Regions from separate parts of the Vibrio mangrovi genome, predicted to be linked through region 2. Evidence: predicted binding sites of a transcription regulator. Region 2 holds the regulator's gene; the other holds the start of a gene.
The links. Region 2 encodes CRP, which controls carbon source genes, mostly activating them, when cyclic AMP is high. Its sites were predicted from a motif close to TGTGANNNNNNTCACA; they were not measured.
Positions count from the first base shown of each region.

Region 1: cdd (cytidine deaminase) is a predicted target of CRP. The motif match lies at 6,120-6,135, and genes of this name have one in related genera.

Region 1 covers NZ_AP024883.1:1,525,592-1,534,111, reverse strand. The annotation lists gene OCU74_RS06970 (efflux RND transporter permease subunit) at 1-288, shown strand, start outside; gene copI (copper-resistant cuproprotein CopI) at 331-864, shown strand; gene sbcB (exodeoxyribonuclease I) at 1,402-2,826, shown strand; gene OCU74_RS06955 (CidA/LrgA family protein) at 2,923-3,288, shown strand; gene OCU74_RS06950 (LrgB family protein) at 3,301-3,978, shown strand; gene OCU74_RS06945 (DUF6055 domain-containing protein) at 4,182-5,996, shown strand; gene cdd (cytidine deaminase) at 6,246-7,133, shown strand; gene purT (formate-dependent phosphoribosylglycinamide formyltransferase) at 7,277-8,452, shown strand.
Region 2 covers NZ_AP024883.1:3,246,118-3,254,637, forward strand. The annotation lists gene OCU74_RS14475 (ABC transporter ATP-binding protein) at 1-1,122, shown strand, start outside; gene OCU74_RS14480 (TIGR02444 family protein) at 1,119-1,625, shown strand; gene OCU74_RS14485 (hydrolase) at 1,694-2,686, shown strand; gene OCU74_RS14490 (YheU family protein) at 2,786-2,998, shown strand; gene OCU74_RS14495 (phosphoribulokinase) at 3,110-3,979, shown strand; gene crp (cAMP-activated global transcriptional regulator CRP) at 4,232-4,864, shown strand; gene OCU74_RS14505 (DUF1338 domain-containing protein) at 4,939-5,736, opposite strand; gene astA (arginine N-succinyltransferase) at 5,802-6,824, opposite strand; gene OCU74_RS14515 (aspartate aminotransferase family protein) at 6,917-8,128, opposite strand; gene OCU74_RS14520 (aminodeoxychorismate/anthranilate synthase component II) at 8,382-8,520, opposite strand, start outside.

The sequences.
Region 1 (8,520 bases), 1.7 Mb from region 2:
AGAAAACTCGATGCCCAGCAAGACAAACTCCCTTTAAGCAGAGATGATCTCAACAAGGCAATACATGAAGGCGCAGGGTTACGTGTCCGTCCGGTCATGATGACTGTTATGACAGTAATCATCGGTTTAATCCCGATCATGTACGGGGAAGGCACCGGGTCAGAAGTCATGCAACGTATTGCCGCACCGATGATCGGTGGTATGGCTTCGGCCCTCATACTTACACTATTTGTTTTACCCGCTATTTTTAAGTTATGGAAACAGCGGGAAGTCACTCAGGCTAAATAGATGTTCTGTGGAAAATGTTCCGTAACAACTAAGGAAACTCTAATGAGAAAAATGTTAATCGCAATCGTACTGACCCTCACGGCAACAACTACATTTGCCCACATGGAACATTCCGGTTCAGATCACGATACAATGAACAACAACCAGATGAGTGGCGGCACCAACATGGAGCACTCTGAAATGATGGACATGGATGGAATGTCCGCAGTCGGCATGCCGGCAACCGGGGCCAAACCAGACAAAGTGGTCCACGTGATATTAGATGACAACATGAGAATCACCTTCAAAAAAGAGGTGAACATTCAACCGGATGATATTGTGCAATTCGTCGTGATCAACACCGGCAAAATTGTTCACGAATTCTCGATTGGCTCAGAGCAAGAGCAACTTGAACATCGTGAAATGATGAAAACTGCAAACAGCCATCATCAACATGACTCCGGCAGTACCGTGACTGTCGCTCCGGGAAAAGCGAAACAGTTGATCTGGCATTTTCATGGCGAAAGGAACGTTGAATTCGCCTGTAATATCCCAGGTCACGCCGAGGCCGGTATGATTAAGAAGATCAAATTATAACCTCAGCTCGCGGATACGGAGTCTCCTGACTCCGTATCTTTTCTGACACTGATGAGAACATTTGAAAACCCTCAGCCTAACCGGACAGGTGATACCAGCCACATTCGTTTTATAATCCTGACAGATCTAATTCCACAATGACCAAAAACATCCTGCTACGCTTAAACAAAGGCATCCATGTTTTACTGCTTATTTATAGAAAGGGGTTGTTCCACTACATCCATCAAAATAATTAGTTCATTTGCAGAATTAGTGTTATTCCGCCACAAACTTTATTTTCAAACCCAAAGTGATAGAATTCTCTGCACTGACAATGCCCCGACGGTCAACATTCATGAATTGTCTTGCTTTTCTAAGGCTGATTACCGGATACTTGTTGCAACAGAACTATGTATGCTTGCCATTGAAATAAACAATACGAAAGAGTCATTCTTGCCTTGAAAACGGCTTCTCCACTATTCGGTTCCGTTATTCGCCCGATGACCCATCGTATTCATTCAACTGGTTGATTTAACTAATTTAATCAACACATTATATATGAAAAATAGCGAACAACCGACATTCTTCTTTTTTGATTATGAAACCTGGGGAACGCACCCTGCCAAAGATCGCCCTTGCCAGTTTGCCGGTGTCCGGACCGATTCGGATTTCAATGTCATCGGAGAACCATTAGTCATCTTTTGCAAGCTTCCGGCAGATTACCTTCCGGCACCGGAAGCAGCTCTGATTACCGGCATTACACCACAGCAGGCCAATACCAAAGGTTTATCCGAACCGGAATTTATCCACCGTATTCATCAGGAACTGGCAAAACCCAATACAACCAGTCTGGGCTATAACAATATTCGCTTTGACGATGAGATCACCCGCTATACCTGCTACCGTAATTTTATCGACCCCTATGCATGGAGCTGGCAGAACGGTAACTCCCGCTGGGACTTGCTGGATGTAGCCAGAGCCTGTCATGCACTTCGCCCGGAAGGTGTTGAGTGGCCTCAAAATGAGGATGGAACTACCAGCTTCAAACTGGAACATCTCTCCGTTGCGAATGGTATCGAACATGCCAACGCGCATGATGCGATGGCTGATGTTTACGCGACCATTGAACTAGCAAAAGTTATCAGAAAGGCACAACCCAAATTATTTGATTACTTTTGCAGTATGCGCCATAAGCGTAAGCTGAACGACCTGATCGATATTGTCAGCATGACACCATTGATGCACGTGTCCGGTATGTTGGGAAGTCACTGTCAATACACCAGTTGGGTTGTTCCACTCGCATGGCACCCTCAGAATAAAAATGCCGTGATCATGGTTGACCTGGCAAAAGATCCACAACCACTTTTTGATCTGGATGCTGATGCGCTTCGGGGACGTCTCTATACCAAACATGATGATTTACAAGAGGATGAACTCCCTGTCCCGGTTAAACTGGTGCATCTGAATAAATGCCCGATCCTTGCTCCGGCCAAAACGCTGACAGCAGAGAACGCCAGCTCGATAGGAATCGACAGAGACAAGTGTCTGCATCATTTAGCACTGATCAAACAACACCCGGAAATCAGAGAGAAGCTGGTACAGATTTTTAGTGAAGAAAAAGACTATACCACGGATTCCGATGTAGACACGCAGCTGTACAGCGGCTTCTTCAATCCTGCCGATAAAGCGGCGATGGAAATCATCCGGCAAACATCTCCTGATGCATTGCAGGATTTATCCATTTCTTTTCAGGATCCGCGTATCAAACCGCTATTGTTCCGTTATCGGGCCAGAAATTATCCGGAGACACTCACAATGCCGGAACAGAAACAGTGGCAATCCCACTGTCAGGACTACTTCTCTCAGCACATGGATGATTATATTCTGCGTCTGGAAAATCTTGCTCATGAACATGAGCAGGATGCGCACAAGATGCAGATACTGAAATCAATCTACCATTACGTTGCCAGCCTGACATCGTAGTGGATTTACTCGCCGGATATTATCTTCATGCTGGTCTTTTTATGGATAAGGCTTTCATGTAGTGAAGATGAATATCCGCTAATTTCGGAAATCGACATGATAATCTCACTGCTCAAATATGTTGTCTCTTTTGGAGCAATCTTTACTTCTCTGTGGCTCGGAACCCTTCTTCAGGTCTGGTTACATCTTTCCATTCCGGGCAGCGTTCTGGGAATGCTGATTCTGTTTATTGCCCTCTCCAGCGGACTACTGCCGGTCACCTGGGTAAAACCGGGCGCTTCACTGTTTATCCGCTATATGGTTTTTCTCTTTGTTCCAATCAGTGTCGGCCTGATGGTTCATTTCGATACACTTGTCCGGAATGCGTTACCTATTTTTGCCAGTGCTGTTGGTGGCACAATCATTGTGTTGGTCGGTATGGGTCTGTTACTGGATCGCATGCTGAAAAAAGAACATCACTGAGGAATATCACAAATGTGGCTTTTTATTACTATTGCTATCTTTTTTGCCGTCCGCTGGCTGTGCCAAAAATGCCAGACACCGCTTGCGAATCCTCTACTGATTTGTGTGGCAATTCTTATCGGTATCCTGATCTATTTTCACGTTCCTTATCAAACCTATGCAGCAGACAATCAGTGGGTCAACTTTTTACTACAACCCGCTGTCGTTGCTCTCGCCTACCCACTTTATGAGCAATTACCACAAATTCGGGCCAAATGGCGAATCATCCTGTTTGCCTGTGTTTTTGGCAGTGTAATGTCTATGCTCACGACAGCGCTGATTGCGATATTATTTCATGCGGATATGCCTCTCATTGCCGCTTTGCTGGCAAAATCAGTCACCACACCGATTGCGATGGAAATCACCAGTAATCTGGGAGGAGAACCGTCAATTGCTGCGATTTTAGTCCTGATTGTCGGCCTGTTCGGCGCTATTTTCGCATACCCGATTTACCGGTTTCTGAATATCACCCATCCGATCGCAAAAGGGCTCACGATGGGAAGTGTCTCTCACGCCTTGGGGACAGCAAGCTGTGTAGAAAATGATCCCAGAGATGCAGCATTCAGCTCTCTTGCTCTGGTTCTCTGCGGTATTATTACTTCTGTACTGGCACCGTTGGCATATGTCTTCGCATTATGGTGTAGTCAGTAATATGCAGATGTAGTTATTGACAAACTAACCGATAATGTACTGTCATATCTAATTGATGCGATACGATAAATGAATATTTTAAATACAGTATCCATACTGTAAAAAAAGATTAGGGGTAGATCAAAAAACGTACAAAAACAAATCAATCAAAAGCATCTTGTTTCATATAATCATCATGAACTCATTCATGAGGATAATACGAAATGAAATATAAGAAATACAATATAGTTAACATCGTCAGTATGCTGGGTCTCACCCTGATGTTGCTGGCTTCTGCCAGTAATGTGAATGCCGCCCAGTCGTGTGTCGCCGGTAACTGGGTTGCTCCAGCTGCCACCGGAACCGACGGTTCACCGCTCAGAATAGAAAGTGCACACTTTGCCACTTACTGGGCTGACGGCACGAACATCAATCAGTCCCAAGCCTGGAATGCGTTGAATACGCTGGAAAGTATCTGGGACATCTACTTCGGCGACACAGTCAATTTTCAGGAACCTTACTGTAACTCGTCAGCAAAATACAAAGCGGGTATCCATTTTGGTAATAACTATGGTCTGTCCGGCGGTGGCTGGTATAGCAATGGTCATAGTAATATGGGCATGTGGGTCGGCCCCGGAACAGCAGCAGACGGCTGGGGACTTGCTCACGAATTCGCACATGGCGTTCAGTCTCTAACACCGGCATTCCCTGAATGTGGTGGCGTCGCATGCTGGATTTATGAAAGTCATGCCAACTGGATGGCTCATCAGGTCTTCCCGACCAATCTCCATTGCAGTGAAATGCTGGCCAATGCCCCTCATCTGCATTATGGCAACACCCGGGACCGTTACTGTAACTGGCAATTCTTCGAGTACCTCAAAGATAAGTTTGGTCATGAAGTCGTCAACAATATGTGGACAAAAGACGCACCATATGGCTGGCGTGATCCCTGGACAAAGCTCATGTATAACCAGAACTGGAATATCGAACAGTTAAATGATCTGTTCGGTGAATGGGCAATGCACAATGTTACCTGGGATTACCGAAATCCGGATGGCAGTAATAAAGGTTCACTGTTCCGCTCCACTTATGGTGCCATTGATCAGGATCCAGGCAACAATACCCATCGCCGGTTACGCCTGACACAGCTGGAATCTATGGATAATCAGTGGCAGGGCAATCACCGTTTTGTTTCACCTTACCACTGGGCACCACAGCGTTGGGGTTATAATGTCATTCGTCTCTATCCTGAAGCAAACACAAGAAATGTAACCATTACATTTCGTGGTGTCGCCCAGTCCGGTGCAAATTCAGGGTGGCGCTGGGGTCTGGTAGCGACCGACAGCAGTCTGTCTCGTCCCCGTTACAGTGAACTGAAAAGTGGTACTGATGGTCAATTAAGCTTTGCCGTTAATTCCAACGAAGAGCTTTATCTGGTCGTTCTTGCTGCGCCAACCCAGTACCAAAAAATTACCTGGGAAGGAACATCTGACGGCACACCATATCCTTCTATCTACCGTTATCCATATATGGTACAGATGCAGGGCGCCTGGCCGGCAGGCTTCCGGAATGGCAACAGAGACGCCTGCCCTAACGGTACCGTTCGGCATCCATATGGCGGCGGATGTGCTGTTAATGGTACACCATCAAGTGTTTATGTCGGCCCTTATGCCAAAGTATTGGGAGGAAATGTCTCAGGTAATGCACGAATCGTTGATCATGCCACGGTTGTGAATGGAACTGTTTCCGGTAATAGTACTGTCGGTGCCATGAGTCTGATTGGGGTTGCTCCGAACAACTATATGTGGGGACGCCAGTTCCATGTTCGGGACAATGCAGTTGTCGAATCAACGTTTTATCCGATGGGATGGTTCTCCGATAATCAGAGTGCCAGTGGCAATGTCCGCCTGCTTGGAGATTTAGAGTACTACACAAGTAAATCTTACAACACATTCTACGGACTGGTGAATGACAACTGGAATGGAGTCAACAGTGTCAACGAAGTCACTGTGATGCCTCCTTATCAGTGGCGGAATTAGTCGCTGAAACCGTAGTGATAAATAGATAGAAGTATCCCGGAATACGTCTGCGTGTCGTATTCCGGTTTTCCGGATAAAGTTACACCGCATACTGATAATAGAATTTATTATCACCCACCATATGGTGATATAAATCACAATATTAATGAAACTGAAACAATTATTGGTCGCATAATAAGAATTTAGTCACAACAAATTAATCAAACTACGCTAGTATGAAATACCTGAAGTTGTGAAAGAGATGAAAATATGACCCAAGACTTACTCACTGTTCTCAGTCAGTTTCCCGCCACTCTGGCTAAGCAAGTCGAGAATATCATCATAGATCCGAGCTTTTCTGCCTACTTCACCTCACAACAAGTCGAGCAGCTGACCCACAGTACCGATATGGACACACAGACACTCGCTCAGCATCTGCTACCGCTGGCTGCTGCTTATGCATATACACCGATTTCAGATTTTCGGGTCGGAGCGATTGTCCTCGGAGAATCCGGGGCGCTGTACTTTGGTGCCAACATTGAGTTCTCTAACGTGCAACTAGGGCAAACCATTCATGCGGAACAGGCAGCAATCGTTCATGCCTGGATGGCCGGAGAAAAAAGGCTGACCGACATCATCATCGATACTCCACCCTGTGGTCATTGCCGCCAGTTTATGAATGAACTCTCAGGCGCAGACACATTACATATTACACTGCCCGGCAAAGAAGCTAAAAAATTGCATGACTATCTTCCTGAGGCATTCGGACCATTAGATCTGGGAATCCAGACCGGTTTGATGGGGGAACAATCACATCAAGTCCATGCAGAATATTCAGATCCGTTAAAACAGGAAGCAATTAAAGCATTAAACAAAAGCTATGCTCCATATAGCAATACTTTTAGTGGTATCGCCATAGAACTTACGGACCAGAGAGTTTCTTTAGGTGCCTATGCCGAAAATGCGGCTTTCAATCCCAGCCTTCCCCCACTTCAGGTCGCGCTGGTACAACTCAGAATGCATGGCTCTGCATTTAATGACATCAAACGTGTTGTCCTTGCCGAAACGAAAAGCGGAAAGATAACCCATCTGGACGATACCCGTTCAACCCTGCAAAAAATCGACCCCAATATACAACTGGAATATATTCAAATATAAGATTCTTCTGAACATAACCAGTTAATAATTCATGAGAAATCCCCCTTCTCATGTTTAACCTCCCCAAAAAGCAAACGTTTGCTTTTTGGGGCGATTCCAGTATGATTGCCGCAGTTTTCATAATGAAATGAGGAAATCAGATAATGTTGGGGACAGCGACAAGAGAAAGTGCAACACGAGTTCTGCTACTTGGCTCCGGAGAGCTGGGCAAGGAAGTCGCTATCGAGTGCCAGCGGCTGGGGCTGGAAGTCATTGCTTGTGACCGATACGCTAATGCACCGGCAATGCAGGTTGCTCATCGTTGCCATGTGTTCAATATGCTGGATGGTGATGCACTACGTAAAGTGATTGAGCTGGAAAAACCCGACTATGTGGTTCCCGAAGTTGAGGCAATTGCAACGGCAACACTTGTTGAGATGGAAGCTGAAGGCATCAACATCGTACCAACAGCCAAAGCAACCCAACTGACCATGAATCGTGAAGGGATCCGCCGCCTGGCTGCTGAGACATTATCTTTGACGACCTCACCCTATCGTTTTGCTGATAACTACGATAGTTTCCGGGATGCTATTGCAGAAGTGGGACTTCCATGCGTCGTCAAACCGGTCATGAGTTCTTCTGGTAAAGGCCAAAGTGTCATCAAATCAGAACAGGATATCGATAAAGCCTGGGACTATGCACAGGAAGGTGGCAGAACTGGTGCCGGAAGAGTTATCGTGGAAGGCTTTATTGACTTTGACTATGAGATTACCCAGTTAACTGTCAGTGCCGTCGATGGTATCCATTTCTGTGCACCAATAGGACACCGTCAGGAAGATGGTGACTACCGGGAATCCTGGCAGCCTCAGGCCATGTCTGAAACAGCACTGAAAAATGCACAAGAAGTTGCAGGTAAAGTCGTCACAGCACTCGGCGGATACGGAATCTTCGGTGTTGAGCTATTTGTAAAAGGTGATCAAGTCATCTTCAACGAAGTGTCTCCACGTCCACATGATACAGGACTGGTTACTCTGGCTTCTCAGAACCTATCCGAATTTGCCCTGCACGTACGCGCATTTACCGGATTACCGGTTCAGCAGATCGTTCAATATCAACCGGCAGCTTCAGTTGCTTTACTTGGTCAGGGAACATCTGACAATATTCGTTTTGACGGTCTGGCAGCAGCACTGACTGTACCGGGAACACAACTTCGCCTGTTTGCTAAACCAGAAATCGGAGGAAGAAGAAGACTCGGAGTAACTCTGGCTACAGGAGAAAACGTAGAGCAGGCCAAAGAAGCAGCTCTGGCATGTGCCCGTCAGATTATCATTCATTACTAAGACAATGAATCTGCCAGTATAAAGCCACAATACAATAGAAATGAAACATGATGGCAGAATAAAAACAG
Region 2 (8,520 bases):
CGCTTCCGCTATAAAGCATCTAAAGCCCGGCAGGCACAGAGCCGGATCAAAGCACTGGAACGGATGGAAAAAGTTCTGCCGGCTCAGTTAGATAACCCTTTCAGCTTTGAGTTCAGAGAACCGGCTGCATTGCCAAATCCAATTCTGATGATGGATGAAGTCAGTGCCGGATATGGTGATGTTTCCATTCTCAGTCAGATCAGACTCAATCTGGTTCCGGGCAGTCGTATCGGGCTTCTGGGTCGTAATGGTGCCGGTAAATCGACACTCATTAAACTTCTGTCCGGAGAGCTAAAACCTCAGAGCGGCTCACTAACTTATTCTCAGGGCGTGAAGATCGGTTATTTTGCCCAGCATCAGTTGGAAACACTCCACCCTGAAGAAACCCCATTGCAGCATTTGATGCAGATCGCTCCAAATCATACGGAACAACAGTTGAGAGATTATCTCGGTAGTTTCGGCTTTCAGGGAGACAAAGCTCTGGAAAAAGTAGCGCCATTCTCCGGCGGAGAAAAAGCCCGTCTGGTACTGGCACTTATCGTCTGGCAGAAACCAAATCTGCTGCTACTGGATGAACCGACCAACCACCTTGACCTGGATATGCGTCAGGCACTGACTCTGGCATTACAGACTTATGAAGGTGCAATGGTTATCGTCAGTCACGATCGGTATCTGCTCCGGGCAACCACTGATGATTTCTATCTGGTTCATGATGCACAGGTTGCATCATTCGATGGCGACCTGAATGACTACTATCGCTGGCTGACCGATCAACAAAAACAGGAAAAGAGAGAACAGACTCCGGCAAAAGAGAGTCAGTTCAGTGCCGCAGCCAAAAAAGAGCAGAAACGTAAAGAAGCCGAATTACGCAAACAAACAGCACCAATTCGCAAGAAGCTGACACAACTGGAGCAGGAAATCGATAGATTACATGCGACCCTCAGCGATGCCGAGCAGCAATTAGCCGATTCCTCGCTGTATGAAAGCGAGAATAAAGCTAAACTTACTCAGGTGCTGGCACTTCAGGCTCAAAGCAAATCTGATCTTGATGAAGTGGAATCCCAGTGGATGGAACAGCAAGAACACCTTGAACAGATGGAACAGGAGTTCAATTCTCTATGACTCAGACGCAGGTTCATATTTCCCTGACACTGGAGCGACTCTGGCAATTCAGTTTGCAATATTACAGTGTGCGGGAAGTAAAAGAAGCCTGCCTGAGCCTACAAAACAACTACCACGGCAATGTCAACTTATTACTGTTACTCAAATGGCTGGATGAACAACAGGCGAGTATCGATGAACAGGACTGGCACCGGGTGCTGACCTGCATTGGTCCGACCGAAGGATTGCTGCACAGCTACCGGGAACTCCGCAGAAAACTGAAAGTTCATCTGCCGGATACGCTTTATCGTGAATCGCTTCAGTTTGAGCTACAGCTGGAAAAACAGCAGCAGTCCGATCTGGTTGACTGTATTAATCAGCTTGAGCTCTATTCTGTCGGCTCACAACGAATGACCCAACGCTACTGTAAAGAACTGGCTGCTGATCATCTTGCCGGTATTTTCAGTAAGCCAGCCTCATTTTCACCAAAGCAGTTGTCATCAAAGCAGTCACCACAAAAATAATTACCATCAGAGCAACAGGGAAAGTAACCGTGCAGAATTACTGTGAAAAGGATAATACTGTGAGCCGGATTAACTCACTGACATTTAAACCGGCTTTCGGCGGAACAACACCTCATATACAGACACTGCTTCCCAGATGGGTACGCCGGGAACCGCTGTTTTCTCCGCACAGGGAAACACTGACAACGCCGGATGATGATATTCTGAGTCTGGCATGGAGCGAAGATCCATGCCTTCCATCAGTTCAGATCAAACCGCTGTTCATTTTATTTCATGGTCTGGAAGGGAACTTTGACAGCCCTTATGCCAACGGTCTGATGCATGCCTTTGCCCAACAAGGCTGGCTGGCCGTCATGATGCATTTCCGGGGATGTGACGGGCAACCTAATCGCCGTCCCCGCGCTTATCATTCGGGAGAAACCAGTGATCCCCGCTATTTTCTGGAGCAAGTCAGCCTGCGTTTCCCCGGTAATTACAAAATGGCTGCCGGCATTTCTCTCGGTGGTAACATGCTGGCGAATTATCTGGCCGAGTTTGCCGATGAACCATTGCTCAATAGCGCGACCATTATTTCCGCTCCTTTCGATCTGGGCGCATGTTCAAGCAGAATCAATCAGGGATTTTCCCGTCTTTACCAGACTTATCTGCTCAGCTCACTCAAGAAAAATGCCTACCGCAAGTTAGATACACTTCAGCAGGCCATTCCGATCACTCAACCACTGATCCACCAGTTGAAAACATTACAGGAATTCGATGATCTGATTACTGCTCCCTTACACGGTTTTTCCGATGCTCAGGACTATTATCAGCAATGTTCGGCAATTTCTAAACTGGACCGGATTCGCCTGCCAACCCTGATTTTACACGCGAAAGACGATCCGTTTATGACAGACGCAGTCATTCCTAACACTCCACTTCCGAAAACAATACACTATCAGCTTCTGGAACATGGCGGGCATGTCGGCTTTTTGAGTGGCAGCATCCTCAGACCCCGTTTCTGGCTGGAAGAAATGCTGCCGCAATATTATCGGGAAAAACGATATTATCGGGAAAAGCGATGATTATTATGAAAAGTTATCAAAAATCCGCAAATATGCATATTGAGTTCATTTGAGTATAATAGTCAGATATACCTGAGTAAAAAATAGAGAGTCATCACTATGATTGTTCCCTGGCAAACGATCGATCCGGACACACTCGATAACCTGATCCGGGAGTTTATTCTCCGGGAAGGGACCGATTACGGCGAGCAGGAAGTGTCTCTTGAGGACAAGGTTGCCCAGGTCAAACAGCAAATTCAGACCGGTGAAGCAGTCATCGTTTATTCAGAACTTCATGAATCCGTTGATATTCAACTAAACAGATATCGTTAATTCATCAATTGTCCGGTGACAGCACCGATTTCCATGATATAGTGAATCAGATTTCCCGGAGAAAAAACCGGGAAATCGGTTGATTGAGTGAATGATAAGACAAGGTATGTCATGTCAGCAAAACATCCGATTATCGCCGTAACCGGTTCTTCCGGAGCCGGTACAACGACAACCTCCGAAGCCTTCCGCAAAATGTTTAACATGATGCGAATCAAGCCAGCCTGGGTTGAAGGTGACAGTTTTCACCGCTTTACCCGGCCGGAAATGGACGTAGAAATTCGTAAGGCCAGGGAGCAGGGCCGCCATATCAGTTATTTCGGCCCTCAGGCAAATGACTTTCCTGCACTGGAAGAGTTTTTCCGGGAATATGGTCGTTCCGGGACAGGAAAAATTCGCCGTTATCTGCATACATTTGATGAAGCAGTTCCTTATAATCAGATGCCGGGAACATTTACTCCCTGGCAGGATCTGCCCAACGATACCAATGTCCTCTTTTATGAAGGGTTACATGGCGGTGTTGTTGATGGAGAGACAAATGTCCCTCAGCATGTTGATTTTCTGATAGGCATGGTACCGATTGTCAATCTGGAATGGATTCAGAAATATGTCCGGGATACCCGGGATCGGGGACACTCCAGAGAAGCGGTGATGGATTCGATTGTCCGTTCAATGGATGACTACCTGAATTATATTACTCCTCAATTTTCCCGGACACATATCAACTTTCAGCGGGTTCCGACGGTTGATACCTCGAATCCTCTGAGCGCCAAGGGGATTCCGAGCCTGGATGAAAGTTTTGTCGTCATTCGTCTGCGTGGGATTAAAAAGGTCGATTTCCCTTATCTTTTGGCGATGATTGACGGTTCGTTTATGTCACGACATAACACCATTGTCGTACCGGGAGGAAAAATGAGTTTTGCAATGGAATTGATCGTTCGTCCAATCCTTCAGCAGTTGATTGAAACAGGGAAAATTGGTTAACAAACGATTCAATGGGACAGAATTTGGTGCTTTTAGTTCCTATACCGTGACAATGAGCACATTTTTGCGTACAAAATCACGGTCATGACACGATTAAAGTCAAGAAATTGTGTAAGAAAAAGGATACTATTTGAAACCGAAACAGAAGACAACTTGCAGGCTTTCTCAAGTGCTTTTATGCTAAGTATTCAGTTCGAGCTTCGCTAAAACATGGAAAGCAGCAAGCATACCCTGCAGAGGAAGAGAGATATTATGGTTCTAGGTAAACCTCAAACCGATCCAACATTAGAGTGGTTTCTTTCACATTGTCACATTCATAAATACCCGTCGAAAAGTACGCTGATTCATGCAGGCGAAAAAGCGGAAACGCTTTATTACATCGTGAAGGGTTCCGTTGCTGTTCTGATAAAGGATGAAGAAGGAAAAGAGATGATCCTTTCTTACCTCAATCAGGGTGACTTTATCGGTGAACTTGGTTTATTCGAAGAAGGTCAGGAACGAACAGCCTGGGTCAGAGCAAAATCTCCCTGTGAAGTTGCAGAAATTTCCTTCAAGAAATTCCGTCAGTTGATTCAGGTAAACCCGGATATTCTGATGCGTCTGGCAGGACAAATGGCAAGCCGCCTTCAGGTAACCAGCCAGAAAGTTGGCGATTTGGCCTTCCTGGATGTTACTGGACGTATTGCACAGACATTACTGAATCTGGCAAAACAACCTGATGCAATGACGCACCCGGATGGAATGCAGATTAAGATTACCCGTCAGGAGATCGGTCAAATCGTTGGCTGCTCCCGTGAAACCGTTGGCCGCATTTTGAAGATGCTCGAAGAGCAAAACCTTATTTCAGCCCACGGAAAAACAATCGTGGTATACGGTACACGATAATTTCTTCCCTGATCCAATAAGTAGAAAGCCATCCTCGGATGGCTTTTTTATTACTGATATCCCTTCAATATGATTCACCGCTGATGATGTGTACTTTCAAAGATTTTGTCGGCTGATGCTTCAACGAATCCGGGATACAACATCCCATTTGCCATCGGATAACGTTTGGCAAATTCATAGAACCCACCGGGAACCAACAGTTCCGCTTCATCAAATTCAACGACAACCCGATCTGCCATCGTGGATGACTGCTCCAGAAAAAGTTCCGGCGATCCCTTCACTTCACCCCCGGCTGCGTTTATGACAAAACCATGCTGATGCAGGTAAGCATTCACTTCAGCCACCTGATTGAATCGAGACAGTTGATTCACACTGACAGTGAAATGATTGGCTCCGTATCCGTGCGCAGCAACCCAGGCAGCATACTCACTTTCTTCTGCCAGCAGATAATACTGTTCCAGTGAAATGGGCCATAAACGTCCGCCATAAAGAAAATCGACGTCCGTAACCATATCAGGCTTCACATGAGACACCAGACTTCGGACAATCTTCTGCAATGCTTCAGAGCAACGGTTTACTTCCAGTTCACTGATAAAAACTTTGGGTAATTTAGGATTAGGATGCTCAAAATGCTGTGCTCGCAGCATCTTCTGTTCAAACTGGTAATGTCCTTTGGCTATGTATCCCAGACGAAGAAATGGCTGAGCGACAATTTCAAGACCAACCTGTGGCAGATTAAAGGTACGCAATGCAATATGGTCATTGATCAGCGGCTCATTCTCCTGAAGTAGTTCATGAACCCGCCATGCTGACGGGCAAAGTCTGGTTGTATAATCTTGCCATAATGCAGTAAACAGTGAGTCCGGCGTCATAAGCGCCTCCTTCTCTATCAACAATGACGGGCTTCACCGGGCACCGTCTGCCATCTCTGAATATTTCAGGAGATCAGCAGAAAACGGACCCGATCACCAGACTGGATCAACAAAGCCCGGGCAACTTCAGGCGTGACGATCACAGTCTCAGATTCCAGGCGAAAATCAACCTCAGCAATTGTTGCCCGGAAAAATTCAAATGAGGTATTACTAAGCATTATTTTTTGGCGGCCCTTATGTGCTGCAACTTTGACGGTTGCAGAGACCGAATGCCTCACCGACTCAATATGCCGTAAATCACACTCAACTGTCGGACCGGCATCAAAAATATCGACATAATTCCGGCAGGTAAAACCTTCTTCTTCCAATAATTTTAAAGCCGGTTTCGTTTTTTCATGGACCTGTCCGATAACAGCCTGTGCTTCTGGAGTCAGTAAATTAATATAAATCGGCAGCTTAGGCATCAGTTCCGCAATAAACCCTTTATGTCCCGAACCGGTTAAATAATCTGCCAGAGAAAAATCGATAGAAAAAAAGTGTTCCTGAAGCCACTTCCAGAAAGGAGAGTTTCCCTGTTCGTCAGAAACACCACGCATTTCAGCAATAATGGTCTGGGCAAAACGCTCCCGGTGCTCAGCCAGCATCAGAAAACGGCATTTTGACATCAGACGTCCGTTGAGTCCGACACGAAACTCAGGCAAAAGAAACAGTGTGCACAGCTCTGAACACCCGGTATAGTTATTGCCAAGCGTCAGTAACTTCACAATCTTGTTGACTCCCAGACGACGGGAAGAATGAAGAATCGTACTGATATGATAAGAATAAGAAGGCGCATCCCAGCCAACATAAGCTTCGATAGCGGTTGTACCGGCAATCCGGCCACTTTCTGTATCCACGCCGACCATCAGATAACTTTCATCTGTCGGAGCCTGAATACCGGTTTTAGCGAAACTCGCTTCAGAATGTTCAATACGATGAGACAGTAATGCCTCATTCACGGGCAGTGATGTAAATCCATAACCTGATTCTATTGCACAATGATAGAGTGCATTATAGTCAGCCATTGCAATGGGACGAACCACAAGCATGGATGTCTCTCCCTGAAAATCTGCATCCGAAATGAACGCAGTCTGACTATAAGCATAGCTCAGGATCGCCCAGATCCTGAGCTAAAATGTCACTAAGTTAATGATGCAATAGCTTTTTCCAGTCTCTGCAAACCTTCATGGATATCTGTATCATCAATAATCAGCGAAGGTGTGAAGCGGACAACATTCGCTCCGGCAACCAAGACCAGCACGCCCTCTTTTCCTGCCGCCTGCAATATTTCCCGGGATCGTCCTTGCCAGGCTTCAGTCAGTACGGCGCCCAGTAGCAGGCCTTTACCACGAATTTCGCTGAATATCGGATATTTAGCATTGATCTGTTGCAATCCATCACGGAACAACTGCTCTTTCTCTTTTACCCCCTGAAGCACCTGAGGCTGAGATGTGATATCAACGACAGCTTCTGCCACAGCACAGGCCAGAGGATTCCCGCCATAGGTTGAGCCATGGACACCAACCTTAAAGTGAGATGCAATTTCCGTGGTGGTTAACATCGCCCCAATCGGGAAACCGCCACCCAAAGATTTCGCGGTACTTAGTATATCCGGAGTCACTCCCGTTCCCTGATAAGCATAAAAGTCACCGGTGCGACCATTACCGGTCTGGACTTCATCAAAGATAAGTAACGCATTGTGCTCATCACACAACTCTCTGACCGCCTGAATGAATTCAGGTGTCGGAGAAATGATACCGCCTTCTCCCTGTAACGGCTCCATCATTACCGCACAGGTCCGCTCTGAAATCTGAGCTTTGAATGCTCCCAGATCGTTATAAGGAAGATGCACAACATCTGACGGCTTCGGTCCGAAGCCATCGGAGTAGGACGACTGTCCTCCAACGGTCACGGTAAAAAACGTCCGCCCATGGAATCCCTGTTCAAATGCAATAATTTCAGATTTTTCCGGGCCATAATTATCTGCGGCCCAACGACGGGCCAGCTTCAGTGCAGCCTCGTTAGCCTCAGCCCCGGAGTTGGCGAAAAAGACTTTTTCTGCAAAACTCAGTTCCGTTAATTTCTTTGCCAGACGCAAGGCTGGTTCATTGGTCATCACATTACTCAGATGCCAGACTTTCTGAGCCTGCTCTGTCAGAGCCTGAACCATTGCCGGATGGCAATGTCCCAGGCAACTGACTGCGATGCCTCCGGCAAAATCGATATATTCTTTCTCTGCCTGATCCCACAGCCGGGAACCTTTTCCCCGTACCGGAATCACTTCCATCGGACTGTAACAAGGTACCATGACCTCATCGAACTGTGCCCGATCGACTTTACTTTCTATAGCCATTGACGCATTCCCCTTTTCGTTCACGAGCTTACAACCGACAAATACCAGTATCCACCATTATAGATGATCGGTTCATTCTGACAGTTTACGGATGCTCTTAATATACCGTTCGACCGGTGTCAGTAACCGACACCATCGTCAATGACACTGTTCAGAACATTCTGCATTATTGATTCTATATGACTATTTATGCAATAAAAATGATTTTTATTGCATTTTAGATAATTTTTCGGGAAAGGTGTTTAGCGACAGGCTACGAGCGGCGCAAAAAATTAGCCAGCAGTTCATGTCCCTGCTCTGTTTTGATCGATTCGGGATGGAACTGAACGGCATCAATAGGCAGCGTACGATGCTGATAGCCCATGATCTCATCGATACCGCCATCTGAGGTT